2 regions of the Sphingomonas sp. GV3 genome follow, and region 1 is predicted to be linked to the other one. Evidence: riboswitches for the same ligand, from Rfam matches in the RefSeq annotation. Region 1 holds a riboswitch; the other holds the start of a gene.
What was found. A riboswitch is a leader RNA that binds a small molecule or an ion and turns the genes downstream of it on or off. The one in region 1 is predicted to bind glycine.

Region 1 (15,461 bases):
GCTCGCGAAGGTTAAGGCGGATGTGAGCTACGTCTGGTCCGTCCGTACCGTCAACGGCATCGACGGACGCGGCGCACGCCCGCGATCGATCGGCGGCAACACAGTGCTGGCCAATCTGGGATGGGAGACGCCGATCGGGCGCCTGACCGGCTTTGCCTATCTCGTCGACGAGGACGAGGCGGCGGTGCAGGGCTACCGCCTGTCGAGCCAGACCTATGGCGGCCGCTTCGCCGGTACGCGGAAATTGGGCGCGGCGAAGCTTTCGTATCAGCTCAGCTACGCCCGCCAGTCGGATTATCACCGCAACCCGAACCGTTACACCGCCGATTACAAGCTTGCGGACGCCGGCCTCGATTTCGGTGGCCCGCGGGTCGGCGCGGGGTACGAAGTGCTCGGCGCGAGCGACGGAACGCCGCTGGCGAGCTTCCAGACGCCCTTGTCGTCGATCTTCAAGTTCCAGGGCTGGGCGGACAAGCTGACGACGACGCCGCCCGACGGCGTGCGCGACCTCTACGGCAGCGCCGGCTGGGGATGGCAGGCGATCGGGCCGGCGAAGGCGGTGTCGCTGACCGCCGTCTATCACCGCTTCGAAAGCGATCGGCTGATCCGGCATTACGGCAACGAGATCGATCTTCTCGCCACCGCCAAATTCGGACGCACCACGGCGGCGGTGCGCTACGCGGACTATCGCGCCGACCGGCTCTTCACCGACACGCGCAAGGTCTGGCTGCAGCTCGATTGGGCGCTTTGATCGCGGCGCTCACAGCAAGCGGAACAGCATCAGCGCAAGCCCCAGGATCGACACGGCCCAGACCAGGCTGCGGATATAGGGGATGCCGGCGAGGTAGAGCGGCAGGTAGACGATGCGCGCCCCGAACCAGGTCGCCGCGCCCACCGCGCCGAGTCCACCGGTCTTGCCCGCTACGGCGAGGCCAAGCGCGAGCGCGAGGAACGCGGGATAGGTTTCCTGAAAGTTGGCGAGCGCCCGCGCCGCGCGTCCCGCGACCGGCCCCAGCGGCTTGGCATCGCCGTCGCGGGGGCCGGCATTCCAGTCCATCCCACGTTCGCGTGTCGCCGTCTGTCCCTGCACCATCACGTAGACGAGGAGCAGGATGGTCGAGGCGCCGACCAGCGTGAGTTCGAGCGGCATGGCGGATCCTTTCGCGGCGGCGGCAGCGCGGCCTCGACGCCCGCCTGCCCCTGCCGTTCCTTACCGCAATCAGAGCCCGGAAAGAAGCTTCGTCGCCTCATAGAACGCCGCGCCGATCAGGCCGGCGGCGGGCAGCGTCACCACCCAGGCGACGACGATCCGGCTGGCGACGTTCCAGCGCACGGCCGAGAGCCGCCGTGCCGATCCGACGCCGACGATCGCACCGGTGATCGTGTGCGTCGAGGAGACGGGGATGCCGCCGATGTTCGCCAGGAACAGGGTGATGGCGCCGCCCGTCTCGGCGCAGAAGCCCTGCGCCGGCGTCAGCCGCGTGATCTTCGAGCCCATCGTGTGGACGATCTTCCAACCGCCTGACATCGTGCCCAGCGCCATCGCGGCCTGACAGGACAGCACCACCCACAGCGGGATGTTGAGGTCCTTGCCGACCATGCCCTGCGAATAGAGGAGCACGGTGATGATCCCCATCGTCTTCTGGGCGTCGTTGCCGCCATGACCGAGGCTGTAGAGCGCGGCGGAGACCAGCTGGAGCTTTCGGAAACGCTTGTCGACGCCCATCGGCGTCAGCCTCAGCGTGCTCCAGGCGACCGCCAGCACCAGCGCCAGCGCGAGGACGAGGCCCAGTGCCGGCGACAGGAAGATGGCCGCGACGGTCTTGATGACGCCCCACCACACGACGACGTCCAGGCCTGCCTTGGTCACGCCGGCCCCGATCAGCCCGCCGATCAGCGCGTGACTGGACGAGGAGGGGATGCCGAGCCGCCAGGTCACGAGGTTCCACACGATCGCACCCATCAGAGCGCCGAAGATCAGCTGCGGATCGATGATCTGCGCCTCGATGATCCCCTTGCCGACCGTCTTTGCGACGGCGTGGTCGAAGACCAGGAAAGCGATGAAGTTGAAGAAGGCCGCCCAAAGGACGGCATGATGCGGCTTGAGCACCCGCGTCGACACGACCGTGGCGATCGAGTTCGCTGCGTCGTGCAGGCCGTTCAGGAAGTCGAACAGCAGCGCCACGCCGATCAGCAGGACCAGCACGGTGAAGGAGATGGTCATCGCGCCAGCCTCAGGCGTGGTCGATCACGAGACCCTGGATCTCGTTTGCGATATCCTCGAACCGATCGGCGATCCGTTCCAGATGACTGTAGATCTCGCGGCCGACGATGAAGCGCATCGGCTGGTCGTTGCCGCACGCCTTGAACAGCGCCTTCAGGCCAGCGGCATGGAAGCCATCGACGCGTCCCTCGATCGTGACCAGTTGCTCGGTCAAGGTGTGCAGCCGGGTCTGGTTGGCGTCGAGACGTCGCAGCAGCGGGATCGCCTCCGCCGTCACCCGCGCCGCCTCGACCGCAAGGTCCGCCATCGCGCGCATGTCGGGCGCGAATTCCGTCACCTCGTACAGGCCGATCGTGTTGGCGGTCTGGTTCATCTGATCGATCGAATCGTCCATCACGCCGATCAGATCGGTGATCGCGGAACGGTCGAACGGCGTCACGAAGATCCGGCGGACATCGCGCAGCACATCGCGTGTGATGTCGTCGGCCTCATGCTCCCGCCGCACGATCTCGGCGATATGCTCCGCGGTGGTGCCTTCGCCTGCGAACAGTCGCTGCAGCGCCTCGGCACCGGCGACAAGAGTCGCGGCATGCGCTTCGAACTGTTCGAAGAACCGCCCTTGCTTGGGCATAAGTGCCTGGAACCAGGCAACCATGGCGAGACCTTTCGTTGGGATGGCACGTCGTGGATAGGCGCGGCGGCGCATGGCCGCCAGCGGCCATCCGTGCAAGCCGAAAGTGCGCGATCGCTGGTGCCGTAACGGGAAGCCGCGGTTTGCCGCGGTGTGCGCGGGTCGATTTCCGTGGTCGCCGGGCATTTCGCCGCGTCGGCACCCCGGCGGCGCCAGCCGATTCGCCGCACGCCTGACGTTCCGCCCTCGACAGCCGCGCCTGCAGCCGGCAGGGCAGCGCAATGTCGTTCGTCGCCACGCTTCGCAAGGCAACCGCTGCCGATCACGACGCCGTCGACGCGGGTTTCGGCATGTTCCGATTGCACGATGCGACCGACTACGGGCTTTTCCTGTTTGCCCATGCCCAGGCCTTGCACGTGGTCGAAACGGCGTTGGCGGGGGATTCGACGCTCCCGGCCTGGCGACCCAGGGCGGCGTTGCTGGCGGCGGACCTCGCGGCGCTCGGCCTGGCGCTGCCCGCGCCTGGCCCCGCAACCGCTAACCTGGACGATCCCGATGGTCGCTGGGGGGCGCTCTACGTCATCGAAGGGTCGCGGCTCGGCGGGAGGGTATTGGCCAAAACGGTGCCGTCGGCCTTGCCGACGGCCTATCTGGCGGCGGTGCACGAGCAGGGCGAGTGGCGCACGCTGCTCGCGGCGATCGACGCAAGGGGCGCGGCCTCCGACGATCGTGCGCGCGGCGCGATAATCCGGGGTGCTCGGCAAACGTTTGCACTTTTCGCGGCTGCCGCGCTCGCCGCCCACGCCGATAGGCACCGATAAATTACTCAAAGCGGCGGTTTTATCGTGTGACTCATCGACAGTTTTTAAATCGGCGTGCCACTATCCTGCGGGATCGGGAGCAGCGGCCGTGGGATCGGACAGGTGAAGATCGCAAGCGTTACACGACATCTTGCGCTCATGCAGACCCGGATCATCGCCGCCGGACTGCGTCGCTTCGAGGGCGATGTCGATCGCTTTGCGATCTTCGCGCTGATCATGCGCGAAACCTTGCGCGGGGGGGCGCGGACCAAGGGCATTTCGATGCATTCGATGGCGATATCGCTCTCGCGATCATTCGAGACCGTACGACGCCACGTGAAGGCCCTGATCAGCGCGGAATTGTGCGCTCGCGTCCCGGGCGGCGTAGTCGTGCATCCGGATGTCTTCACCCGGCCCGACATTCAGCGACTCATGACGCTGACGCATGACAGCTTCGTCGCCTTCGCGCAGGGCCTGCGCGATGCGGGGGAACTGCCGCCGATCCGCGCGGCCGCCGAGATCTACCTCCCGACCGCCGGCATCGGCGCGGCCGTCGACGTGATGCTCGGCACGGTCGAGAGCAATCGGGCGATCCACGGCAGCTGGCTGGACCTCGTGCTCTTCTCCACCATCCTGTGCGGCAACCTCGATCGGCAGGCGGCGCTGTGCGACGCGCCGACCGATCCGAACGCCCGCATCCAGTTCAGCGGTGCCCATGCCATTCGGGCGAGCACCCTGACGCGCGTGCTGAACCTACCCGAAACGACGGTTCGCCGGCGTCTGACGCGGCTCAGCGCGGCGGGCGGACCGGTCCAGCGGCTACGCCAGGGGTTCGTGATCCACGCCGCGTGGATGAACAGGGAGGATGCGGTGGAGACAAGCGCCCGCACCGCCAGCACGGTTCGCCTGGCGCTGGCGGCCGCCGCGGTGCAGGGCTTTCCCTTCGACCGCATCGAAACCGCCTATCTCGATGGCCCGCCGCCGCCGGTCGCCTTCGACATTCGGGTGGCCGCCTGAGCCCCGGTTTTTGCCGCCGCCGGAGCTGCGACGCGACACGCCGGTGCGACGATCACTCTGAGTCGATCGGTGCCGTCGCGATGCGGTTCTTGCCCGACCGCTTGGCGACGTAGAGCGCGGCGTCCGCGTCCCGCATCGCCTGGACCGGATCTCCATGCACTTCCGCCAGGCCGATTGAGATGCTCAGCGCGCCGATCGGCTTGCCCGTGTCGCGATTGACGAGCGATCGATCGGCTATGGCCGCGCGAACGGCATTCAGTTGCGCGCAGGCTTCATCCAGGCTGCTATCCGCGAACAGGCAGGCGAACTCTTCGCCGCCATGGCGGGCGACGGTGGCGCTGTTGCCTAGGTCCGATTCGAGCGCGCGGGCGACCAGCTTGAGCACCCGGTCGCCGGTGTCATGCCCGTGTCGGTCGTTTACCGCCTTGAAGTCGTCGATGTCGCACAGGGCGACGCACCAGGGCCGGTCGTTCGCGGCGTCCGCCTCCGCGCGCGCGCGCAACCGTACGTCGAACCCCCGTCGGTTGATCAGTCCCGTCAGGTGGTCGCGTTCCGCGATCCGCTGCGCACGATCCAGATTGTCGCGCAGCAGAGACGTCTCGCGGTGGGTTTCCTCCAGTTTCTCCGCCATCCGCCGCGAGGTCGCGACCGCCTGCACCGTCAGGTCGATCAGCCGGCCGATGGCATCGCCGTCATTGACCGCGATAAGCCGCGCCTCGCGGTCCAGCGCAATGCCGTAATCCTGCGCCGAGGCCCGGGATTGCCCGATCAGCGTCAGGCATCGGCCGAGTTGCGCCGCCAGCCCGTCCGCCATCTGCGCGAGCGCCGCCGGACGAATCGTGCCGCTGCGATCCTCGGCCAGCGTCCGGATGAACGCCGCATCGAGGCCCTGCGTGGTGCGCAGCTGCTCCTGAACCGCGAAGACCAGGGCGGAATCGCCGCCGCGCAGATAATCCAGGACCACGCCGAAGACGTCCGCGCTCAATGGCAGCCGATGGGTGAAGATGAAGTCGCCGACTTCCGCATAGAGCGCAGCATCGCCGGCGCGGAAGGCATCGCCGAGATGCGTCGACTGGATGTCCGGCGCGGGCTGTCGTTCGCCCGGCGCGAGCCAGGAGGACAGTCTAAACCGCCGCCGTTGCTCGGCGTTCGGTATCGCATTCATGACGCGATCTCCTCTCGGTGGGCACGCGTCTCTTGGCGGAAAACCGGATGGTCCATCGGCATCGCGCGCGGCGCCCCGGATGCGTGCCGCCCACGTCGCCGAGGGGCAGGCGAGGGCGCGTCCACGCGCCGCCTCTCGGGCCGATCCTCGCCGGTGACTGGATGGGCGCAGGCGGCGCGGAGAAGCATTGGTTTACGGTCCCTTATCGGATCGATCTCGATGCTGGGGATCGATCGGCGCGGGATGTCGCGGTTGCAGGCATCGGACACCATGAGGCGCCTGCCGAACGGGGGCTGCAGCCAGTCAGGGTGCCGCGCCCGGACGTACGGCCCCACTCGGGCCTGACTGCCCGGAATGTCGGGAACGCGCGGGGTGGGCGATGCAGCGGGCATGCGGCCGACATGGCCGTTCCGGGTGAAGAATTGATCGACGTTTACTCAAAACGGCGACAAAGCCGCGAAATAAACCGAATCCGTTGTATTTTACTCGACGATCGGCGCGGTCATGATTGCCCGGACTCCCGGCGCATTGTCCAGATAGTCCAGCGTGCCGTTCAGACGCTGCACCATAGCCGCCATCATGCGGCTGCCGAACCCTTCACCCTTGCCCTTGCCGCGCCCTTCATCCGCCACGATCAGGCGGAGCAGCGCGCCATGCTGTTCGGTGGCGATCATCAGCGGACCCGGCGTCCCGCCATAGGCATATTTGCTCGCGTTGATGACCAGTTCGGTGAGGATGAGGCCGATGTTCACGGCACGATCGGTCGGCACGAGCACCGGTGCCAGGTCCAGTCGGATCTGGGCGGCCCAATCGGCACCCATCGACGTCCGCATGTCGGCGACGAGCTCGTCGACGTAGCGGGACAGGTCGACGCTTTCGACCTGATCGTCGCGATAGAGGCGGCGGTGGACGAGCGCGACCGCCGCCAGCCGGGCCTGCGCCTCCGCCAGATGCTCCGCCACCGCGCCGTCGCCCGCGGTCTTCGCTTGAAGCCGCAGGAAGGAGGCGACCAGCTGCAGGCTGTTCTGCACCCGGTGGTTGACCTCCTTCATCAGGACGTCCTTCTGCGCGATCAGCGCGTCCTTTTCGACGACCATGCGGCTGAGTTCGCGATTGAGGCCGCGCAGCTGCTGGCTGGTTCGTGCCTCGTGGAACCGGCGGCGCAGTCGATGCGCGGCCTCGATCTCTTCCAGCGACCAGCGGCGCGCATGCCCGCGTACCGTCTCGCTCCATGTCTCGAACGAGGCACGCGGCGTCAGCCGCTCGCCGGGAGCCAGCGAAACCGCCTTGTGCGGGTTGCCGGCCCACTCGACCTTGGTGATGCGTTCCGCGCGGAGCCAGATCAACGTCGCATCTTCGTCGCGCAACGGTACCGCGATCATGCCGCTCGCGAGCGCGCGATGCTCCGCCATTGCGGGAAGATTCGCGCCGAGTTCGTGCGTGGTGACCGGTTCGCCGCCGCGCGACTGCGCCCAGCGGGCCAGCATCGACAGAATGGCGGGCGGGGGGCAGTGGCCGTCGGTCTCGATCGTCGTGCGCGTGACCATCGCGAAACCGTCGGCGTCCAGCATCGTGCGCAGGTCGCCCTTCACAACGCCGATGATCTCCGCCAGTGGAATGTCGCCCTGCAATTGCGGGACGACATTGTCCTCGACGGCGCGCAGGTTCAGCCGCTCGCGATAGGCGACCGCCTCCTGCTTGGCGCGGATCTGGCGCGCAAGCCCGCTCGCCAGCGTCGCCGCCGCGTTGCGCACGTCGGGTGAGAGCAGCCTAGGGGTCATGTTGTGGCAGGCGACGAGGCCCCAGAGCAGGCCATCCTTGACGATCGAGATCGAAGCGGATGCCTGCACGCCCATGTTGTGCAGATACTCGGTATGGATCGGCGACACGCTTCGCAGCGCAACGTCGCTGAGATCGATCCCCGCGAGCGCGGCGGGGCGGATCGGCTGCGGGACGTAGCCGGCGTCGGGAATCGCGCGCGTGCGGTTGCGGATATACAGCGCGCGGGCCTGGCGCGGTATGTCGCTCGCGGGGAAATGGTGGTTCAGGAAGCTGTGCAGACCTGGCACGCGATCCTCCGCGACCACGCAACCCGCCTCGTCATCGAGGAAGCGATAGATCATGACCCGGTCGAAGCCGGTCAGGACGCGAAACGCCTTGGCCGCGCGTTCGTACAGCGACGCCACGTCCGCGGCGCGCTCGAACCCCGCCGCCGTCGCGTCAAGCCAGGACAGGATCGACGTCGCGGTCGCCGCCTCGCGGCCGGTCGGCTCGAGTTCGACCAGCAGATGCCGCTCACCCCGGTGCAAAGTCGCCACGAAGGTCTCGTCCATCCCGGCTATCACGGGCGGCATGGCGACGTCCGGACTGGTCGGCAAGACGTTGTCCAGCAGGGTCGCGACATCGCAGCCAAGCACGTCCGCGAGCGGTCGGCCCAGCCAGTCCGCCGCCAGCCGCTCCTCGATCGTACCGGCGCCCCCGACGATCTCGTGCGCGCCATCCGCCGCCGCGATCAACAACAACCCATGCGGTTGGATCGCGCCGGGGACATGGATCGGCTCGCGATCGCATGCGGTCAGGTCCTGTCGAATGTCGGTCGGGTCGGTGGCCATCGGGTCTCTTGCGATCGGAACGGAAATAATGGGCCGGGGACCGAGGCTTTACAATGCGAGCAGCGTTGATCTGCATTAATAGCGTCGGTTCCCGCGAGCTGTGTACGGTTCCGCACAGGACGGTGGACGAGGGTGGACCGTCACGATTATGGGTCGCACCATCGCAGATGGGGCGTGACGGCCAAGCGTCTGATCCCATGCGGGATCGGCTCCGAGGCGCGCAACCGGCGTCCGGCACTCAATTCCTATGGCGGCGTTCCACGGTCCATGATCAAGCTCTTTCACGTCAGCGACGTTCACTTCGGTGCCGAGGACCCGGCGGCGCTCTACTGGTTCGAGACGCGGGTTGCGGCGGAAAAGCCCGACGCGGTCGTCATGACCGGCGACCTGACGATGCGCGCGACCCGTCGTGAGTTCGAACGCGGCGGCGCGTGGCTGAAGGGGCTGGGCGTTCCCGTGACGCTCGAGGTCGGCAACCATGACATCCCCTATTATTGGGACCCGTTCCGGCGACTGCTCGCGCCCTATCAGCGCTATGCCGCCGTCGAGCGGATGATCGAGCACGAACTCGACCTCCCCGGCGTGACGGTCGTCCCGCTGAAGACCACCGCGCGCGCGCAGTGGCGGTGGAACTGGTCGAAGGGGCGCGTCAGCCGTGGCTCGCTGCGCCGCGCGCTCGCGTTGATCGCCGCGGCGCCGAAGGGCAACCTGATCCTCGTCGCGGCTCACCATCCCCTGATCGAGGGCGGGACGAAGGGCACCGCGAAGACCCGGCACGGCGACAGCGCGCTCACCGCACTGGCCGCGGCGGGCGCGCATGCGGTGCTGAGCGGACATGTCCATGATCCGTTCGACGTGCCGATCGACCGCGGCGGGTGGATCGTGCGGATGATCGGCGCCGGCACGCTGTCGAAGCGGACCCGGAACTCGCCGGCCTCCTTCAACGAGATCCGCATCGACGGCGGCCGGTTCACCACCATCGCGCGACGCCAGGGCGACATACCGCCGGCGGTGATCACCGAGGATTCGGCAGTCGGACCGGCGCGAGAATAGGTTTGGCGGCTTCGATCGCCGTCAGGGTCGCCCGGTGCGTCAGCACTCCACCACGTTGACCGCGAGGCCGCCGAGGCTCGTCTCCTTGTACTTGGTGCGCATGTCCTCGCCGGTCTGGCGCATCGTCTCGATGACCGCGTCGAGACTGACGACGTGGCTCCCGTCGCCTCGCAGCGCCAGATAGGCGGCGTTGATCGCCTTCACCGCGCCCATCGTGTTGCGCTCGATGCAGGGGATCTGCACCAGACCGCCGATCGGGTCGCAGGTGAGGCCGAGGTTGTGCTCCATGCCGATTTCCGCGGCATTCTCGACCTGCCGGTTGCTGCCGCCGAGTACCGCCGCCAATGCGCCCGCGGCCATCGAGCAGGCGACGCCGACCTCGCCCTGGCAGCCCATTTCGGCGGCGGAGATCGAGGCGCGTTTCTTGTAGAGCATGCCGATCGCCGCGGCGGTGTAGAGAAAGCGGCGCGCGCCTTCCGCGCTCGCGCCTTCGACCAGCGTCTCGTAGAAGCGGAGCACGGAGGGCAACACGCCCGCCGCGCCGTTGGTCGGGGCCGTGACGACGCGGCCGCCGGCGGCATTCTCCTCGTTCACCGCCAGGGCCCACAGGCTGACCCATTCGAACACTTCGGCCGGATTGCTGCCGGGGACGCATCCCGTCAGTGCCCGTTCGATCGCCCGCGCGCGGCGCCGGACACGCAGCCCGCCCGGCAATTCCCCTTCCTGCGCGATGCCCCGGTCGATGCAGGCGCTCATCGCGGCGCGGACCTCGTCGAGGAAGGCGTCCGCCTCTTCGGGGCTACGCCATGCCTCTTCATTGGCGCGGACCATGTCGGCGATCGACAAGCCGGTCTCATCGCCGCGCGCGAGCAGTTCCGCGCTGGAGGAAAAGGGATGGCGGACCGCGACATTGTGCGACGGCAGGGGCGCACCCTTGCGCAGGATCGCGCCGCCCCCGATCGAGAAATAGGTCTCCGCATAACCGGTGCCGTCGGCAAGGCGCGCGGTGAAGGTCAGCCCGTTGGGATGCTCGGCGAGGAAATCGCGCGGGTGGAAGACCACGTCCGCCGCCTCGGAAAACGGCAGCGCGCGTGCTCCCGCCAGCGTCAGGCGCCCCGTGTCGCGAATGCCGGCCAGGATCCCCGGTGCCGCATCGGGGTCGAGCCGTTCCGGCTCCCAGCCGGCGAGGCCCAGGATGACCGCGGTGTCGGTCGCATGGCCGCGCCCCGTCAGCGCGAGACTGCCATAAAGGTCACAGGTGACGCCGACCGGCGGCAGGCCCTGCGCCAGCGCGCGCTGCGCGAAGTCATAGGCGGCGCGCATCGGCCCGACGGTATGCGAGCTCGACGGCCCGATGCCGATGGTGAACAGTTCCGCGACGCTGATCGGGCGCGCGGCGCCGCGATCCAGCGCGGCCGTCGGTGGTTGCAACTGCATGCCCTCTCCCCGCCGGCGGTGCCGGCTCGTCTCGCATGCCCCATCTGTCCCTTGCGCCTGAGATCGCTATCCCGTCGGCGGGCGCGGGCAGAGGCCGCGCCACTCTCCAGATGTCCGTCGTCGCGTTGGTCCTTTTGCCTGAGAGTTTCCGGGGCGGTTGCTCCTTCGGCGCCGGGGCAGGCCCGGTCTCTCCCTTCGCGACACGCGCGGCTATCGGGGAGGGGGCGGGCCGGGTCAAGCGGCGATGGCGGCGCGCGACGGCGGGTCGAGGGTGATGCCGGCCGCCGCCGCCGCGCGCGTCGCCGCGACGTATCCGGCCGCGAGCATCACTGCGCACAGCCAGCCGACCAGCAGTGCGTCCGCCAGCAGCACCGGCCACAGCAATGCCCGGCCGGCGAAGATCGCCGCCGCGCCCAGGACATAATGCGGGATCATCAGCGGCAGGATCGTCGCGAGCATCAGCGCGACGGTAAACGGCAGCTGGCGCAGCATCAGGCGTGCCGACGCGACCGGGCCGATCGCGGGGTTGCCCAGCGCCGCCGCCACCGTCCAGGCGGGCACGAGTCCGCTGATCACCTGTCCGATCGCGAATCCCGCCAGCAGCACCCCGACCGTCGAGGGCAGGACGAACAGCTGGAGCGCGCTGAGCGCGGCGTGGAAGGCGACGACGCCCGCGTAGAGCACGGCTGCGCGCGTATCGACGCGTGCCGCCGCGCGCGGGTCGCGCCAGGCGAGGAAGCGGGTGATCCAATATCCCGGCACGATCAGCGACAGCACCTTCATCATCCCGAAGGCGAGGCGCAGCGGATGATGCTCGGTGGCCTTGGCGGCCGCGATGCCGTCGTACATGCCGATATGCACCTCGACGACATGCTGCACCATCTCGAAGGCGACCGGGACGAGCGCGAGCAGGGGGCACGCGATCAGGAAGGCGATGCTGCCCCGATAGGTGTCGGCGAAGGCTTTCGCGAAGGTCATGCATCGTCTCCATCGGGAAGGAAGGTCAGGATGTCGCCCGGCTGGCAGGCGAGCGCGGCACAGATCGCCTCCAGCGTCGAAAAGCGGATCGCCTTCGCCTTGCCGGTCTTCAGGATCGACAGATTGGCGAGCGTGATGTCGACGCGTTCGCTGAGTTCGGTCAGCGTCATGCGCCGCGCGTGCAGCATGTCGTCGAGATGGACGCGGACGGGCATCAGACGGTGCCGTCCAGGTCTTCGCGCATCGCCGCGCCGCGCTCGAAGACCTGGGCGAGGACGAAGGCGATCAGCACCCCCAGCCAGCCGGTGAAGCTCGGCTGCCAGCTTGCATAATCGATGTGCAGCAGCTTCGCGACGAGGCGGGTCGCGCCGAAGGCCAGATCCGCCACCTGGATGGTCAGCAGCATCCAGCCGATCGTCCGAAGGCGCGCGGCATTGGCGCGCACGAACGGGTCGCCCTCGGCGACCGTGCCGAGGATGGCGCGCAACGCCGCCAGCAGGCGCTCGACGACCCAGCAGATCGGCAGGCCCAGCAGCAACGTCACGCGGACGAACAGGACGACCGTCACGGTATCGACGGCGCCGCCATATTTGCGCGCCAGCGCACCTTGGACCAGCTCCAAGCCCGGCAGCGTCGCGCACAATATCGCGAGGAAAAACACCGCGATCGCCACATTGGCGATACGAAAGGCTTGAACGATGCGGGTCGAAAGCGACAGCAGGCGGGGCTGGGACACGTGGGGCATGGCAATCCTCCGATCACGGAAGATAGCGGCATATCGAATAACAGCAATAAGATTATCGAAAAACAATAAACGTTCGATCGGGCTCCGATGCTCTTGCGCGGACGCGGCGCCGGCCCCTCCCGCTTCCGGACGGCTTTGACACCCGTATTACCGATGGGCGGCGGGGCGGGTGGGGGCGGGCATCGCCCCTGTCCGGCCATGCTGGGTTGCACGCTAGGCGGCGAGCAAGCCTCGCGATGCGCCAGGGTGGGCACCCGCGCGGCCGTCGTCGCGCGATCCCAGGCGCCAAGCGAGCGCCAGCAGGACGGCGGCCCCCACGCCCGCGGTCGCGCTGATCGGGGCGATCGGCACATTGGTCAGCGACAGGACCAGGCGATCCCATACGGCGGTGCGGCCGATCGTTTCGAAGCCGATCAGCTGGGCTGCCGTCGCGGCCGCCGCGAAGCCGAATGGCCCGCGGCCGCCACGCCGCCGGCCGGCGAGCCACAGGGCGATAAGCAGCGTGACACCCTCGGCAAGGTCGAACGACAGTCGGAAGCCCGCGAAGCCTGCCGCCCCGCCATGCGGGAAACCGGGCAATGCGGGAAACAGGCGTCCGATGATCGGCGGCAACACCAGCAGCGCGGTCGCCAGCATCGCGGCGGCATGGACGTCCACCCGCCGCCGCCGGAGAAAGGCATAGGCAACCAGCAGGAGGACGGACGGCCCGGCGATCATGTCGGCGATGACGAGCCGGGCGCCGAATGCGCTGTGAAAGGGATCTGCGTGACTCCGCCACAACCATGCCATGCCCTGCAACGCCAGCGGACCCGCGGCGGCGAACAGCGGCACCACCATGAAGGTCGCCAGGCCCGCGCGGTGATGCCATGCCACCGCGCGCGCGTGGATCGACCAGCTCTGCAGCGTCAGCAGCATCAGCCACGCCGTCGCGGTGATGCCATGGGCATGCAGGGCGAAGGGCGCGTCGGCCAACTGGCCGAAATAGCCCGGCCAGAATGCGAGCGCGATCAACGGAAAAAGGGTCAGCAACCAGCGGTAGGCGCGACGATACGGCATCTCTTCTCCCCCCGAAGAAAGACGCCCGTACGATAACACAGCTGGTATCGACGGCCAAATTGCCGCGCGGCGATGACTGCCGGGATCCGGCGCGGACACCGTCGTTCGTTGGCTTGCGCGTGAGGGCGACGGCGCGTTTGCCGTACTGCGCCGCAACGAAAAACCGCCGCCCGGTATCCCGGACGGCGGTTCCTCATGTCATCAGGCGGTGCGCCCGAACGACGATCAGTCGTTCAGATACTCGCCCGCGGCCTCGTCGCTGCCGTCGCCCGAGGGGACGACCTCGGCGAGCGGATCGGGACCCGTGCCCTGGTCGTCACGGCGCGACCGCTGCTCTTCCGCGGCGCGCAGCTCGGCCGCCGAGGTGGGAGCGACGATCGCCGCCTGCAGCGCACGCTGCTGCGCGCGCAGCGCGGCGTCGCGGCTGGAGGCCGCCACGCGCAGACGGTTCATGCCGGCGCCGGTGCCCGCCGGGATCAGGCGGCCGACGATGACATTCTCCTTCAGGCCCATCAGCGTGTCCTGCTTGCCCTGGACCGCCGCCTCGGTGAGGACGCGGGTGGTCTCCTGGAACGACGCCGCCGAGATGAAGCTGCGGGTCTGCAGCGACGCCTTGGTGATGCCCAGCAGGATCGGCTTGCCCTGCGCCCGCGCCTCGTTCGGCCCGAGCTTGGCGTTGACCGCGTCCATCTCCTCGCGATCCACCTGCTCGCCGGGGAGCAGGGTGGTGTCGCCGGCCTCGGTGATCTCGACCTTCTGCAACATCTGGCGAACGATCACCTCGATGTGCTTGTCGTTGATCTTCACGCCCTGGAGTCGATAGACTTCCTGGATTTCCGAGACGAGATATTCCGCCAGCGCCTCGATGCCGAGCACCTCGAGGATGTCGTGCGGGTCGGGGCTGCCGCCGATCAGATTGTCGCCACGCTTGACGTAGTCGCCTTCCTGAACGTCGATCACCTTCGACTTGGGCACCAGGTACTCGACGACCTCGCCGCCATCCTCGGGCTGGATGCCGATCTTGCGCTTCGCCTTGTAGTCCTTGCCGAACACGACGCGGCCGGAGACCTTTGCGATGATCGCATTCTCCTTCGGCTTGCGCGCCTCGAACAGCTCGGCGACGCGCGGCAGACCGCCGGTGATGTCGCGCGTCTTGGCGGCTTCGCGGCTGACGCGGGCGAGCACGTCACCCGCCTGTACCTGCGCGCCGTCCTCGACCGACAGCGTCGCGCCGGGCGCGAGCATGTAGCGACCGCTCTCGCCGCTCGTCTCGTCGAGAAGGGTCAGGCGCGGACGCAGATCCTCCTTCGACTTGGACGAGGTGCGATATTCGGTCACGACGCGCTGCGCGATACCGGTCGCTTCGTCGGTCTGCTCGGTGAGCGTCTTGCCCTCAAGCAGGTCCTGGAAGCGGACGGTACCCGGGTTCTCCGTGATCACCGGCATGGTGAACGGATCCCACTCGGCCATCCGATCGCCCTTCGACACCATATGGCCGTCGTCGAACATGACGTACGCACCATAAGGAATACGGTGCACCGCCAGTTCGCGGCCGTCCATGTCGACGATCGCGATCTCGCCCGAACGGCTCAGCACCACGCGACGACCACGCTGGTCGACGATCAGGCGCAGGTCGCGGAACTGGATCGTGCCGTCGACCGGCGCTTCCAGGTTGGATTGCTCGTTGAGCTGCGCCGCACCACCGATGTGGAAGGTGCGCATCGTCAGCTGCGTGCCCGGCTC
Region 2 (15,461 bases), 1.7 Mb from region 1:
CAGCATCTGCAGCGTGCCCTGCGCGATCTCCGGCTGATAGGGCGTGTAGGCGGTCAGGAACTCGCCACGCTGGATCAGATGGTCGACGCTGGCCGGCACGTGATGCCGATAGGCGCCGCAGCCGAGGAAGAAGGGCACCTCGCCCGCGACCAGGTTCTGCCGGGCGAGCTTGGTCATGTGCCGCTCGACGGACAGTTCCGACGCATGCATCGGCAGGCCGTCGATCGGGCCGCCGAGGCGGGCGGCTTCGGGCACGTCGACGAACAGGTCGTCGATCTTCGCGGCACCGATGGTCGCGAGCATCGACTCGCGGTCATGGGACGTCAGGGGCAGGTAGCGCATTGAGACAAAGACTCCCCCCTCCCGCGTGCGGGAGGGGTCGGGGGTGGGCCTGTCGTCACGAGCGGGGCTGGAGGGGACGGGCGCACCCCCAGCCCCTCCCGCAAGCGGGAGGGGAGTTTACGCGATCACAGCTTGGCGACGAACGCCTCGTAGGCGGTCTCGTCCATCAGCTCCTCGAGCTCCGACGTGTCGGACAGGGTGATCTTGAAGAACCAGCCCTCGCCCTCCGGGTCCGAATTGACCAGGCTGGGATCGTCGCCAAGCGCGGTGTTGCCCTCGATCACGTGGCCCGACACCGGCGAATAGACGTCGGAGGCGGCCTTCACCGACTCGACCACCGCCGCCTCGTCGCCCTTGGCCAGTTGCTTGCCCTCTTCAGGGACGTCGACGAACACGATGTCGCCGAGCTGACCCTGCGCATATTCGGAAATGCCGACGGTTCCGGTCTCGCCGTCGACGTCGATCCATTCATGGTCTTCGGTGAAGTAGCGGCTCATCTTATTTGGCTCCTGCACGGATGTAGCGGTGGGGAACGAAGGGCATCGCTGCAACGGTCGCGTCGTGCAGCTTGCCACGTTGGATCAGCTTGAGCGGCGTTCCGGGCACGGCCAGCGCGGCCGGCACATAGGCCATGCCGATCGGCGCGCCGACGCTGGGCGCGAAGCCGCCGGAGGTGACGCGGCCAATGATCGCGCCGTCCGCGTCGACGACGCTCGCGCCCTCGCGCACCGGCTGGCGGCCGGCGACGGTCAGGCCGACGCGCTTCACCGCGGGTCCGTTCTCGCGTTCCGAAAGGATGCGTGCGGCACCCGCAAAGTCGCCGGCCTCGCGCCGACGCTTCGACAGCGCGAAACCGAGGTCCGCCATCACCGGCGTGGTTTCCGGATCGAGGTCGTGACCGTAAAGCGGCAACCCCGCCTCGAGGCGCAGCGAGTCGCGCGCGCCAAGGCCGATCGGCTCGACCTCCGGCTGGTCGCACAAAGCGGTGGCGAACGCGTCGGCGATCTCTGCCGGCAGCGAGATTTCGAAGCCGTCCTCGCCGGTATAGCCCGAGCGGCTGATCCATAACGGCGCGCCGTTCCATGCGAAGGCACCGGCAGTCATGAACACCAGCGATTCGACCCCTGGGACGATCCGCGACAAGGCATCGACCGCCTTCGGCCCCTGCAACGCAAGCAGCGCCTGATCTTCCATCAGGTTGATGACGATGTCTTCAGGCAGGACATCCAGCAGATAGGCAACGTCGTCATATTTGGTCGCGCCGTTGACGACCATGTAATGGCTCGCCTCGCCGAACGGATGCGCATCGCCGATCGGCAGCGTCGTCACCATCAGGTCGTCGAGGATGCCGCCCTCGTCGTTGAGAAGCAGCGAATAGCGCATCTTCGCCGGCGCGAGACCGGCGACGTCACCCGGCAGCACCGCTTCGAGCGCCGCGGCGACACCCTCGCCGGTCAGACCGACCTGCCCCATGTGGCTGACGTCGAACAGGCCCGCATTCTCGCGCGTCCACAAATGCTCCGCCATGATGCCCTTGTATTGGACGGGCATCTCGTAGCCGGCGAACGGGACCATGCGACCGCCGTGGGCGCGATGCCATGCGTCGAGCGGCAGAGTCTGGATGACGGGCTCTTCCCCCTCCGGCTCGCCGGCAAGGTCGGCGTCCTGCGCCTGTTCGATCACCGCGTCGCTCATCACCCAGGGCCTTTCAAAAGGGCGGCAGCGGCGGCGACATGCCGCGCGTGTGCCGGAAACCCCCTCTGTCACGGAACCTGAGAGCTTTGACCCGATGCCGTTGCGGCGTACGGGCTTACCCCTTCGGTGGCCCCTGAAAGGGGCGCTTTCCAGAGTGTCGATGGCGACCGCGCGGTCCCGTGTGCCTGAGAGATTCCGGGGCGGTTGCTCCTTCGGCGGCCCTGATTGGGCTCTCTCCCGCGCGCGCCTATGCGGGTTGCCCCGCATCGACGAAAAAATCTCTGGCGGGGCGCCCGGCCCAAGTCAATCGGCAAACGGCGGCGCCTGCGATTAGGCATGGTGGCGCCCCAAAGGGCGCTGCATCACCGCTTCCCCGTCCGCCCGGTCCCCGCGCGACGGAGAGCGGCATGCACGGACACGCTAGCGCTGGGCGTTGTACTTCAGCTGGTCGTTCGTCAGCTGAAAGCCGACCAGCGCCTCGAACGTCGCGCTCAACACCGCCTGACGGATCTCCGGACGGCTCAGCGGATCGGTCGCGGCGTCCTCCTCGCCCGCCTTGCGCTTCTTGGTCAGCTCGCGCCGCACATCGTCGGACAGGGTCGCAGCCGCCCGGTTGACGTAGCTCGTCGCCTCGCCGCGAGTCTGCGCGCGGGCCTGGCCGGCGTCGAAATGCACCGCGACCTGACCGACGCGCTTCGCCGTCACCTGATTTCCGCCGCGCACCACCGCGATATAATAGGGCAGCGTCACGTCGCGCGCGCCGTCGGTTCGGGTCCGGCGCGCGAGGACGTCGAACGTCACCGTGGTCGTGATCTGCTCGCCCGCGTCGTTGCAGGTCCCGCGCACGTTGGTCATGTTGGCGACGACGTCGACGGCATTCTCGTCCTGGCTGGTCGCCGGATCGAACAGGGTGACATCGCCGGTACCGGCGGCGACGCCCACCGTCGGGCAGGCGGAGCGGACGGCGGAGATGCCGCCCTCCACCACTTCGCCCTTGCCGGCGCAGCCGCCGAGGACGAGCGCGAGGGCGCAAGGGGCGAGAAGCGAGCTTTTCACGGTGAACGCGTACCTTTTCGAACGGGCGACGACATCAGGCCGGGATGCCCCGGCCGGGCGGCGCGCACCATAGGAACCGCCTTTCGCGCGTGCAAGCAATCGCGTAGAGCCCCGCCATGGCAACCATCGATCCGATCGTCGCGCCGCCTGCCGCCGACAAGCCCGTGCTCGAACTGCTGATCGCCGCGCCGCGCGGGTTCTGCGCGGGCGTCGACCGCGCGATCCGCATCGTCGAGCTGGCGATCGAGAAGCACGGCGCGCCCGTCTATGTCCGGCACGAAATCGTGCACAACAAGTTCGTCGTCGACACGCTGAAGGCGAAGGGCGCGATCTTCGTCGAAGAACTGGACCAGGTGCCCGACGGCAAGCCTGTCGTCTTCTCCGCCCATGGCGTGCCCAAATCGGTGCCCGCCGCAGCGCAGAATCGCGGGCTGGACTATCTCGATGCCACCTGCCCGCTCGTCTCCAAGGTGCATCGCGAGGCGGAACGGCTCGTCGCTGCCGGGCGGCATATCGTGTTCATCGGCCACGCCGGCCATCCGGAGGTCATCGGCACGTTCGGCCAGGTACCGCAGGGTGCGATGACGCTGATCGAGACGGTGGAGGATGTCGCCGATTTCGCGCCGACGGAGCCCGACAACCTCGCCTTCCTGACGCAGACGACGCTCTCGGTGGACGATACCGCCGCCGTCGTCGCCGCCCTCCAGGCGCGCTTCCCGACGATCCAGGGGCCGCGCGGAGAGGACATCTGCTATGCCACGTCGAATCGCCAGGCCGCGGTCAAGGCGATCGCGGCGGCGTGCGACGCGATGCTGGTGATCGGGGCGCCCAATTCGTCCAATTCTCTCCGGCTTGTCGAAGTGGCGCAGCGCGAGGGGACGCCGGCGCGCCTCATCCAGCGCGCGGCGGAGATCGACTGGACGTTTCTGGATGGCGTCGGCACGCTCGGCATCACCGCGGGCGCGTCGGCACCGGAAATGCTGGTGCGCGAGCTCGTCGATCTGCTTGCCACCCGATTTGCCATCACCGAGCGCGAGGAGGAGACGACGCGGGAGACGATCGCGTTCAAGCTGCCGCGCGGGCTCGACGCCGCGGCGTGACGGCGCGGGCCTGATGGCGGTCTATACGCAGGTCTCGGCGGAGGCGCTTGCCACCTTTCTGACGCGCTACGAAGGGGTCGGCGAACTCGTCTCCGCGAAGGGGATCGCCGAGGGCGTCGAGAACAGCAACTATCTCGTCGACACAACCGCGGGGCGGTACATCCTGACGCTATACGAGCGGCGCGTCGAGGCGGGTGACCTGCCCTTCTTCATGGCGCTGCTCGATCATCTCGCGGCCCGCGGACTGCCCGTGCCGCCCGCGATCAAGGACCGGGACGGCGTCGCGATCCAGACGCTGGCCGGCCGACCCGCCTGTCTCATCCGCTTCCTGCCCGGCGTGTCGCTGACGCGTCCGTCGCCGATCCAGGCGCATACCGCCGGTGCCGCGCTCGCCGATCTTCATGCCGCGGTCGCCGATTTCGACGGGAAGAGGCCGAACAGCTTGGGCGTCACGGCATGGCGGCCCCTGCTCGAACGGTGCGGTGCCGATCTCGATGCCATCGCCCCCGGACTGTTCGCCCGCGTCGACGCGGCGCTCGCTCGTCTCGAGGCAGCCTGGCCGCACGATCTGCCTGCCTGCGTCATCCACGCCGATCTGTTTCCGGACAATGTGCTGATGCTCGACGCACAGGTGACGGGTCTCATCGATTTCTACTTCGCCTGCTGCGACCTACGCGCCTATGACCTCGCCGTGATGCATACGTCCTGGGGGTTCGATCCCGCCGGTGCGCCGCTGGACGGCGTCGGCGCGGCGCTGATGAAAGGCTATGGCGACCGGCTTTCGCCGGCGGAACGCGCGGCCATGCCGGTGCTGGCGCGGGGCGCCTGCATCCGCTTTCTGCTGACGCGGGCCTGGGATTGGCTCAACACACCGGCGGACGCGCTCGTCACGCGCAAGGATCCGCTCGCCTATCTCCGTCGCCTCGACTGGTATGACGCACATCCGGAGGCCTTCGCATGACCGAGCCGATGAGCCGCGTCGAGATCGCCACCGATGGCGCGTGCAAGGGCAACCCCGGCCCCGGCGGCTGGGGGGCGTTGCTCCGCTTCGGCAGCCACGAGAAGGAATTGTCCGGCGGCGAGCCGATGACGACCAACAACCGCATGGAACTGACCGCGGCGATCGAGGCGCTGGGCGTCCTGACGCGGCCGTGCCGCGTGACATTATCCACCGACAGCAAATACGTGATGGACGGGCTGACCCGCTGGATCCACGGCTGGCGGAAGAACGGCTGGAAGACGGCGGACAAGAAGCCCGTCAAGAATGCCGAATTGTGGCAGGCGCTGTTCGCCGCGACGCAGCGTCACGAGATCGAGTGGATCTGGGTCAAGGGCCATGCCGGCCACCCGGATAACGAGCGTGCCGACAAGCTCGCCAGCGACGCCGCATTGGCGGCGGCGAAGCGTCCCTGACCTCCGCCGCCCGCTATTCCTCTTCCTCGACGGCGGCCGCGGGCCCGTTCTTGAGGATCGAGGCGATCGCGTTGCGCGCGCTGTCGCGACTGGAATAGCCCTCGGTCCACCAGATCAATTCGCCGTTGTGCTTGAACTTGGCGACGAATTCCCCGGCCTTGTTCTTCTCGATCACGAACTTGTGCGCCATCACGGCCTCCTTCGCGAGAGTGGTCATCGGGGCATAGACGCGAACCGCGCGGGTGCATAGCGGGCGACGTCGATGCCCGACACCTCATCCGCGGGCGTTCCGCCCTTCAACAATGCAGCGCCGATCATGGCGGCAGCGGGCGATGTCTGGATGCCGAAGCCGCCCTGCCCTGCAAACCAGAAGAAACCGGGCATGTCGGGCGCAACACCATAAACCGGCAGCCGGTCGGGCGCGAAACTGCGCAGCCCGGCCCAGCGGCGTTCCACCGCGTCGACCCGCCAGTCGACCGCAGATTCGAAGCGGTCGATCGCGATCGCGACGTCGAGCTCCTCCGCCGCCGCATCGCACGGGTCGCTGGGCGTCTCGTCGGACGGGCTCAGCCAGAGCCGCCCGCCGGCCTCCGGCTTGAAATAAAAACTGCCCGCGATGTCCGCGACCAGCGGCAGCCGCGCCGGCGGGGCGGGATCGCTTCGCAACTGGACGACGGTTCGGCGAAACGGGCGGATACCGATGGGTGCCACGCCGGCCCGCACGGCGACCTCGTCCGCCCAGGCGCCCGCCGCATTGACGAGCACGTCCGCCGCGAATGGCCCCGCGGCGGTCTCGATCCGCCAGGAGCCGCCGCGCCGGACCGCGCTGCGCATCGCCGCGTCCACGACCAGGGTAGCGCCCGCCGACCGAGCGGTGGCGAGATAGCGCGCGTGGAGCGCGCCGACATCGATATAGGCGCAGCTCGGCTCGTGAATGCCGATGGTCCAGGCGGGCAACAGGCCCGGTACCATCGCGGCCGGATCGACGCGGTCGAGCCGGACGCCGCTGCCCGCGAAGGCAGCAAGAAACGCGTCCGCCGCCGCCGCGTCGTCCGCGCGACCGATATGGAGCTCGCCGAGCGGATCGAGCACGCCCGCCTCGCGCAGAGCCCGCTCTGACGCGCTCGTCAGCGGCTGGACCCCGGGTCCACCGTAGGTTTCCGACCAGAAAGCCGCCGAGCGGCCCGTCGCATGATAGCCAGGATGCGATTCGGCTTCGAGCAGCAGGACACGCGCGCCGTCTCCGATCGCGGCGGCGAGGCTCGCCCCGGCGATGCCTGCGCCGACGATCGCGATGTCGTAGGTCACGCCGTCTGCCGGGCGAGAAACGCTTCGATCAGGCCATAGGCGCGCAACCGCACGGCATCGGCCTCGCGCAAAATCTCATGTGCCGACTCGGCGCCGAAATGCTCCAGTTCGCACCGCGGCAGCCGTGCGGCCACCCTTACCGCCGCCTGCGAATCGACGAGCCCATCCTCGTCGGCCACCAGCATCAGGATCGGCGTCCGGACCGTCGCGAGGCGCGGGTCGTCGCGCAGCCCGGCGCAGGCGACGAACGCTTCCGCGATCCATGCCCAGCTCGGCGGCCCCAGTCGCAGGCTGGGATCGCGATCGTACCAAAACGCCTCGTCGGTATACCGGTCGTGCGAGTGCGTCAGCAGCCGCTCGCGATGACCGGCGGAGCGCGAATCGTCGCGCACGCGCCAGGCGGGCCGCGCCGGATCGCCGATCCGGGTCATCAGCCGCGCCAGCCACGCGCCCAACCGCGGCCCCACCGGCGAGTGGATTCCCAGCATCGGCGCGACCAGCACAGCCGCATCCGGGTCCACACCGCCGTCCATCAAGGACCGGAGCAGCAGGTGGCCGCCCATCGAATGCCCCAGGATCGCGGTCGGACCATCACCCTCCGACCGCCAGTCGTTCCAGAAGGCGGAGAGATCGGCGAGCCAGGGATCGAAGCGCTCCGCATGGCCGACGTGCGGATCCTTCGCCAGGCGGCCGGAGCCGCCCTGCCCCCGCCAGTCGAAGGCCGTAACCGCCCAGCCATGGGCATGGAGATGGCCGATCACCTCCAGGAACTTCTCGATGATGTCGGCCCGTCCGCCCTGGACGAGGATGCGGCCGCGCGGGTTGGGATGGGGCCAATCGAAGCGACGATGCCGCCATCCGTCGGCCGCGATCCAATGCGACAGGCGCGACTCTGCGGGAAAATTGCGCCGCAGCGCGTGGGGATCGAACGGGATCTGGGTCATCGGCTCCCCTTGGTTACGGTTTCGAAAGCCATCGCGTCTACCTGTTCACACCGATGGGGTGGGACAAACTTCTCGGCATGGCCGTCATCGCGCTGCTTTTCGCCCTGCTGCTCTCGGCAGGGATCGAGGATGCTCGCCGGCGCGAAATCGCGAACTGGAAGAATGCCGCCATCGCGCTCGCCGCCCCCGCATGGTGGTGGGCGAACGGGCTCGGCTGGAGCGACATGGCGATCCAATTCGGTCTGGCCACCGCGGTGTTCGCCCTGTTCGCGGGCGTCTTCGCCGCGGGATGGATGGGCGGAGGCGACGTCAAGATGATCGGCGCGCTTGCCCTCTGGTTTCCGCCCGGCGGCGTGCTGTCGATGCTGATGCTGATGGCGGTGGTCGGCGGCGCGATCACGATGCTGATGGTCGTCGAGCACCGCTGGCGGCGTCGCGAGGCGGTGGTCGAAGTGCCCTACGGCGTCGCCATCGCTGCCGCAGCCCTGCTGACGGTCGTCCCGGCGGGACCACCAACCGGATTTTAACCACTCCACCTCAATACTTAGCGCCGGATCAACCACCGGTGCGCAGAAAAGGCCCGTTGCAACATGGATAGTCGCAAGATCGTTTTGCTGGTGGGAGCGCTGCTGATCGCCGGCATCACGGCGTTCTTCGCCCGCACGCTGCTCGCCGGTTCCGCCGCACCGCAGGCCGCCGCCATGACGCAGCCGGGCCTACGGCCCGTCGACGGGCCGGAAGTGCTGGTCGCGACTCGCACGCTGCCGGTCGGCACCATCCTCGATGCCTCGGCGCTGAAATTCCAGCCCTGGCCCAAGGAACTGGTCGACGGCGCCTATTTCCTGAAGGCGGGCACCGATCTCAAGGCGTTGCAGGGAACGGTCGTGCGCAACCCGATCACCGCGGGCCAGCCGGTGACGCAGGGCGCGCTCGTCAAGCCCGGCGACCGCGGCTTCCTGGCCGCCGCGCTGGGTCCCGGCATGCGCGCCGTCACGGTCGCGGTTTCCGGCCAGGCGGCCGTCGCGGGCTTCGTCTTCCCGGGCGACCGCGTCGATCTTGTGCTGACCCAATCCGTCACGGGCGGCGGCGACGGCCAGCCGCTCAAGGTCTCGGAAACGATCATGCGCAACGTGCGGGTCCTGGCGACCGACCAGCGCACCGACAACAGCGTCGGAGAAGACGGCAAGACCAAGGTCAGCACCTATTCCAACGTGACGCTCGAAGCGACGCCCAAGATGGCGGAGCAGATCGCGGTGGCGCGCACCGTCGGCGACCTGTCGCTGTCGCTGCGCAGCCTCGCGGACAATCCGGCGCAGCTCGAGGAAGCGATTGCCAACGGATCGGTCAAGGTGCCGGCCAACGGCGATGCCAAGGCCGAGAAGGCGATGATGCTGGCGTCCGCCAGCCGCCCGCAGTCGGGCGACAGCACCTTCGCCACGGGAGCTGACGTCTCGCGCTTCCAGCGTAGTTCCGTGCCTGGCAAGGCCTCCGGGCTTGCCGTGCAGGCGCAGGGGGTGGGCATGCCCGCTCCGGGTGGCGCCGCCGCGACCGCACCGGGTGCGGCCGCGATACCAACCGGTCCCGTCGTGCGTGTCGCGCGCGGCACCAGCGTGACCGTCGTTCCGGTCGGGGGAAACAAGTAATCATGCGCAAGTCCTCGAAGCCTTTCGCACGCGCGCCGCTCGCGCTGGCCATGGTGCTGGCGACGCCCGCCGGCCTCGCCGATGCGCGGCCGACGCCAGGTGGGCCCAGCGCCCCCAGCGGCCTCGTCCAGGTCAACACGGGTCGCGGTCGGCTCGTCACGCTGCCACGCCCGATGAGCGACGTGTTCGTCGCCGACGACGCGGTCGCCGACGTACAGGTCCGCTCTCCGACCCAGCTCTACATCTTCGGCAAGAAGCCGGGCGAGACAACGATCTCCGCGACGACCAAGGGTGGCGCGGTCGTCTACGCAAGCACAGTCCGCGTCGGCAACAACTACGACTCGATCGGCGCGATGCTGCGTCTTGCGATGCCGGAAGCACAGATCGTCGCGACGCCGATGAACGGTCTAGTCCTGCTTACCGGCACGATCGCCAGCCCCGGCGACGCGGCCGAAGCGGAACGCCTGGTGCAGGCCTATGTCGGCGAAAGCACCAAGGTGCTTTCCCGCCTGAAGACGGCGACACCGTTGCAGGTCAACCTGCAGGTGCGCGTCGCGGAAGTGAGCCGCAGCTTCATCAAGCAGGTCGGCGTCAACATCCAGTCGTTCGACGGCACCGGCGGTTTCAAATTCGGCATCGCGCAGGGGCGGGCCCAGACACAATATACTCCTTTAAGCGGTGGGGCCAACGGCGGAGGGTTGTTCACCGGGGGCACGACCGCATCGACCGGCAGCACGCTGCTGACGGGCGCGGCAACCGGCGGGACGCTGGGCTTCGCCGGCAGGCTGCTCGGCCTCGACCTGCTCGGCGCGCTCGACCTCGGTGAGACGACGGGCATGGTGACGACGCTCGCCAATCCGAATCTCACCGCGCTGTCGGGCGAGACGGGCACGTTCCTCGCCGGCGGCGAGGTGCCGATCCCGATCGCGCAGGCGCTGGGCACCGTGTCGGTCGAATACAAGCAATATGGCGTCAGCCTGGCCTATACGCCGACGGTGCTCGCCGACGGGCGCATCAGCCTGCGTGTGCGGCCGGAGGTGTCGCAGCTGGATTACTCGAACGCGGTGACGATGAACGGTACCCGCGTGCCCGGGCTGACCACCCGCCGCGTCGAAACGACGCTGGAACTGGGGTCCGGCCAGAGCATGATGATCGGCGGCCTACTCCAGAACACGCACAATAATTCGATCCAGAAGACGCCGTTCCTCGGCGACCTGCCGATCATCGGCACGCTGTTCCGGTCGAACGGCTTCCAGCGCAGCGAGACCGAACTCGTCATCATCATCACCCCCTATCTGGTGAAGCCGATCAACAGCCTGTCGCAGGTCGCGCTGCCGAGCGACGGCTATCGCGCCCCCACCGATGCCGGCCGTCTGCTGCTCGGCGAACTCGGCACGGGGGTCAGCGGCGATCGCCGCCCGGTGCCGTCGATGGCGCCAGGCAGCGTGCCCGGCATGGCGCCCAGTTACGGCGCATCCGCTCCGGTACCGGCGCAACCGCGGCGCGATGCCGCTCCGGCCGCCTCCGACGCCCGTAGCGATCGCAAGTCCCGCAAGGCGGACGTCCCCGCCCCCGGCTTCTCCAACTAAGCGCGCGAAGGATGACCTTCCCGATGATCCGTCCGATCCTCCTTGCCTCGCTCGCCGTTCCCGCACTGATGCTGGGCGGGTGCATGGGCACCCAGAACCGCGGCGTGGAGTCCGTGCACCAGCCGGTCGTCGACCGCACCAGCTACGCGCTCGATCTCGCGACGCGCGGCGGCGCGCTCGCGCCCGGCGAGGACTATCGCCTCGCCGGCTGGATGGAAGGCATGCATGTCGGCTTCGGCGACCGCATCGCGATCGACGATCCGGGCGACTATGCGCCCACTGCCCATGAACAGGTTGCCGGCGTCGTCGCACGCTATGGCCTGCTGCTGTCGACCGATACGCCCGTCACGAACGCGCCTGTCGCGCAGGGCGCCGTGCGCGTCATCGTGTCCCGCATGCGGGCGTCGGTGCCGGGCTGTCCCGACTGGAGTCGCGACAGCAGCACCGAACTCGATCAGCATACCTCGTCCAATTTCGGATGCGCGGTGAACAGCAACCTCGCCGCGATGGTGGCGCGTCCCGACGACCTGGTTCGGGGGACGGAGGCGGGATCGGTCGTCGATCCGGCGCTGACCAGCAAGGCGATCGACAATTACCGCAAGCGCACGGCGACGGGCGCCACGGGTACGCTGCCCGCGACGGGAGGAAAGTGACATGAACGCGCCCTGGAAGCCTGGTACCGGCCTGCGCGAACCCTTTGCCGCCTTCGCCTGCGACGACACCACCGCCGACACGCTGCGCGCGGTCGCCGCGGAGCTCGGCTGGACGGTCGAGAAGGTGCACAAGGGCGGGCTGCGCAACGCGGTCCAGTCGCTGTCGGTATCGGCCAGCCCGCAGATCCTGTTCGTCGACCTGGCGGAATCGGGCGACCCGCTGAACGACATCAATGCGCTCGCCGAGGTGTGCGAGCCGGGGACGGTCGTGATTGCCGCCGGTCAGGTCAACGACGTCCGGCTGTATCGCGACCTGGTGGCCAGCGGCATCCAGGACTATCTGCTGAAGCCGGTGCATCCCGACATGCTGCGCGAAGCGCTCGGTCACGCACAGGCGATGCTGAACGCGCCCAAGGCGACGGAGGCGGTCGTCGATCGTCCGCATTGCTCGACCGCCGTCATCGGTACGCGCGGCGGCGTCGGCGCTTCGACGGTCGCGACCTCGCTGGCCTGGCTGATGAGCGACAAGGAGAAGCGTGCGACCGCGCTGCTCGACCTCGACGTCCATTTCGGCACCGGCGCGCTGGCGCTCGATCTCGAGCCGGGCCGCGGGCTGACCGACGCGATCGAAAACCCCAGCCGGATCGACGGCCTGTTCATCGAGCGGGCAATGGTGAAGGCGTCGGAGAAGCTCGCCGTGCTGTCCGCGGAAGCGCCGATCAACCAGCCGCTGATGACCGACGGCGCCGCCTTCTACCAGTTGCAGGAAGAGATGCGGGCCGCCTTCGAATGCACCGTGGTCGATCTTCCGCGTGCGATGCTGGTGCAGCATCCACACCTGATCAGCGACATACAGACCGCGGTGGTCGTCACCGAACTGACGCTGGCGGCGGCGCGCGACACGATCCGCATCCTGTCGTGGCTCAAGTCCAACGCCCCGCAGACGCAGGTGACCGTCGTCGCCAACCGCATGCATGCCGCCGGGCAGCTCGAGATCAGCCGCAAGGATTTCGAGGGATCGATCGAACGCAAGATCGATCATGTCGTGCCGTTCGACCAGAAACTGGCGGCTCAGGCGGCGAAGCTCGGCAAGCCGATGGCGGAGGCGGGCAAGAATTCCAAGACCGTCGCGCCCCTGCTCGACCTGGTCAAGGGCGTGCTGAGCGTTGGCGACGAGGCGCTGGATGCCGGTGTCCCGGGTGCCGGCAAGAGCGGCGGCAAGGGCACCTCGCTGCTCGCCTCGCTGCTCGCCAAGCGCCCGCGCAAGTGAACCGGCGAATGCCGATAGCGGTCATGGAGCCCTGATCGAACGTCATGGATACGCTGCCCCTTTTCCTGCTCGCGATCGGTGCCACGCTGGCGCTGGGCCTCGTGGCGTTCGCCCTGGCGGGGCCGTCGCCGCAACGCTCGCAGGCGCGGCGGATCGCGGCCGTCCGCGGCCGGCACGGCGAGGCGGATGCGGTCGCCGAGGCGCAGATGCGCCGCATCACCGCGGGACGGGCGCAGACCAGGACGGACGTCGCCTTCGGCAAGCTGCTGCCGAACCCGGCGCAGCTGGCAAAGCGGCTGGCGATGACGGGCAAGGACTGGACCGTCGGGCAATATGGCATGGCGAGTGCCGGCCTGTTCGCGCTCGTCGCGGCGTTGCTGTGGCTGAAGGGCGCGCCGATCCTGCTTGCGATGTTCCTCGCGCTCTTCGTCGGCGCCGGCCTGCCGCATTACATCGTCGGCTATTTCATCAAGCGGCGCATCGCGAAGTTCACCGCGAAGTTTCCGGATGCGATCGAACTGCTCGTGCGCGGTCTGCGATCCGGTCTGCCCGTCAGCGAGACGATGGCGGTCGTCGGCAACGAGGTCGAGGGCCCCGTCGGCGAGGAATTCCGGATGGTATCCGACAAGATGAAGATCGGCAAATCCATGGATGCGGCGTTGCAGGACACCGCCGACCGGCTGGGCACGCCCGAATTCCAGTTCTTCGTCATCACCATCGCGATCCAGCGCGAAACCGGCGGCAACCTTGCCGAGACGCTGGCGAACCTCGCCACCGTGCTGCGCCAGCGCGGCCAGATGAAGCTCAAGATCAGGGCGATGTCGTCCGAGTCGAAGGCATCGGCCTATATCGTCGGGTCGCTGCCGTTCATCGTGTTCGGCATGATCTGGATGATCAACGCCAGCTACATGCAGAACTTCTTCGTCGACCAGCGCCTGATGGTCGCCGGCCTCGGCGGACTTCTGTGGATGAGCATCGGCGCCTTCATCATGGCCAAGATGGTCAGCTTCGAGATCTGACGGGCAAGGACAGGCAACATGCAGGCAACCGGCCCCACCCTCCTCGGCGTCGACGTCCTTTGGGTCGCGACGATCCTCTCCGGCGTCGCGGCGTTCGCGGTGATGATCGCGATTTACGCGGTGACGACCGTCAGCGATCCCATGTCCAAGCGCGTCAAGGCGCTCAACGACCGGCGCGAACAGCTGAAGGCAGGTATCACCGCGTCGACCAAACGCCGCGCGAAACTGGTTCAGCGCAACGATACGGCCGACCGGATGCGCAGCATCCTGTCGTCGCTGAAGGTCTTGCAGGACAGCCAGGTCAAGATCGCGCAGATCAAGCTGATGCAGGCCGGCATCCGGTCGAAGGACTGGGCGGTCGCGGTCATCTTCGGCCGCCTCGCGCTGCCGATCGTCATCGGCGGCCTCGCGACCTTCTTCGTCTACGGCACCGACACGTTCGCGGACTATTCCGCGCTGCAGCGCTACGGCATCGTCGCGATGGCCTTCGTGCTGTCGTACAAGGCGCCCGATATCTACCTCAAGAACAAGATCACCAAGCGCAGCCACGCGATCCGCAAGGGATTGCCGGACGCACTCGACCTTCTGGTGATCTGCGCGGAGGCGGGCCTGACCGTCGATGCGGCCTTCCACCGCGTGGCGAAGGAACTTGGCCGCGCCTATCCCGAACTGGGCGACGAGTTCACGCTGACCGCCATCGAACTGGGCTTTCTGACCGAACGCCGCCAGGCGTTCGAGAATCTGGCGACGCGGGTCGATCTCGATGCGATCAAGGGCGTCGTCACGACCATGATCCAGACGGAGAAATACGGCACGCCGCTCGCCTCCGCGTTACGCGTCCTGTCGGGCGAGTTCCGTAACGAGCGCATGATGCGCGCCGAGGAAAAGGCCGCGCGCCTGCCTGCGATCATGACGGTTCCCCTGATCCTGTTCATCCTGCCGACGCTGTTCATCGTCATCCTGGGTCCGGCAGCCTGTTCGATCAGCGACGCGTTCTGATCCGGTCGCGAGGCGGCGACGCACGGCGCTGAACCATCGCTGCCCAGCGTCGTTGTGCTCCCGTAACAGGGAGTCCGACGATGCTCTTCACCACCCCGACGCAGTTCGCCGCGCTGGCCCTTGCGCTGATCGCCGGCTGGCTGTTCGGTCTCGCCAGCCATCCTGGCGGCCGCAAGTGGAAGGAACGCTATGCGGCCGAACGCGAGGCGCATGCGGCGCATCGCCGCGACGGCGAAACACGGCTGGCCGAGGCCAATCGGCGCACGGCCGAACTGGAGCGCGAGAACGAGCGCCTCGCCAATGCGACGCCGGTGGCAGCCACCCCTGTCGTCGATCCTGTCGTCGCCCGGCCGACGCTGACCGAACGCCTCACCGGCCGTGCCCCGGTCGCCGCGCGTAGCGCGCGCCCGGCGTTCACCGACGGCAGGCC

Region 2: linked by a shared signal. The riboswitch ahead of gcvT (glycine cleavage system aminomethyltransferase GcvT) and the one ahead of RF701_RS06735 (L-serine ammonia-lyase) in region 1 are both predicted to bind glycine.

The regions. Positions count from the first base shown of each region.
Region 1 covers NZ_JARWLE010000001.1:1,442,626-1,458,086, reverse strand. The annotation lists gene RF701_RS06780 (hypothetical protein) at 1-751, shown strand, start outside; gene RF701_RS06775 (MAPEG family protein) at 761-1,150, opposite strand; gene RF701_RS06770 (inorganic phosphate transporter) at 1,220-2,224, opposite strand; partial or broken gene RF701_RS06765 (DUF47 domain-containing protein) at 2,235-2,879, opposite strand; gene RF701_RS06760 (biliverdin-producing heme oxygenase) at 3,137-3,676, shown strand; gene RF701_RS06755 (hypothetical protein) at 3,815-4,672, shown strand; gene RF701_RS06750 (GGDEF domain-containing protein) at 4,725-5,837, opposite strand; gene RF701_RS06745 (histidine kinase dimerization/phosphoacceptor domain -containing protein) at 6,320-8,449, opposite strand; gene RF701_RS06740 (metallophosphoesterase) at 8,717-9,502, shown strand; gene RF701_RS06735 (L-serine ammonia-lyase) at 9,542-10,939, opposite strand; glycine riboswitch at 11,056-11,144, opposite strand; gene RF701_RS06730 (hypothetical protein) at 11,174-11,917, opposite strand; gene RF701_RS06725 (helix-turn-helix transcriptional regulator) at 11,914-12,132, opposite strand; gene RF701_RS06720 (DUF2975 domain-containing protein) at 12,132-12,662, opposite strand; gene RF701_RS06715 (hypothetical protein) at 12,876-13,718, opposite strand; gene rpoC (DNA-directed RNA polymerase subunit beta') at 13,944-15,461, opposite strand, start outside.
Region 2 covers NZ_JARWLE010000001.1:3,129,208-3,144,668, reverse strand. The annotation lists gene gcvPA (aminomethyl-transferring glycine dehydrogenase subunit GcvPA) at 1-342, opposite strand, end outside; gene gcvH (glycine cleavage system protein GcvH) at 468-839, opposite strand; gene gcvT (glycine cleavage system aminomethyltransferase GcvT) at 841-2,037, opposite strand; glycine riboswitch at 2,093-2,200, opposite strand; glycine riboswitch at 2,204-2,287, opposite strand; gene RF701_RS14835 (hypothetical protein) at 2,458-3,093, opposite strand; gene ispH (4-hydroxy-3-methylbut-2-enyl diphosphate reductase) at 3,210-4,193, shown strand; gene thrB (homoserine kinase) at 4,207-5,154, shown strand; gene rnhA (ribonuclease HI) at 5,151-5,606, shown strand; gene RF701_RS14815 (DUF1508 domain-containing protein) at 5,620-5,796, opposite strand; gene RF701_RS14810 (FAD-binding oxidoreductase) at 5,820-6,914, opposite strand; gene RF701_RS14805 (alpha/beta fold hydrolase) at 6,911-7,858, opposite strand; gene RF701_RS14800 (prepilin peptidase) at 7,936-8,385, shown strand; gene cpaB (Flp pilus assembly protein CpaB) at 8,449-9,501, shown strand; gene RF701_RS14790 (type II and III secretion system protein family protein) at 9,504-11,090, shown strand; gene RF701_RS14785 (CpaD family pilus assembly protein) at 11,114-11,743, shown strand; gene RF701_RS14780 (pilus assembly protein CpaE) at 11,745-13,013, shown strand; gene RF701_RS14775 (type II secretion system F family protein) at 13,058-14,032, shown strand; gene RF701_RS14770 (type II secretion system F family protein) at 14,051-15,031, shown strand; gene RF701_RS14765 (hypothetical protein) at 15,112-15,461, shown strand, end outside.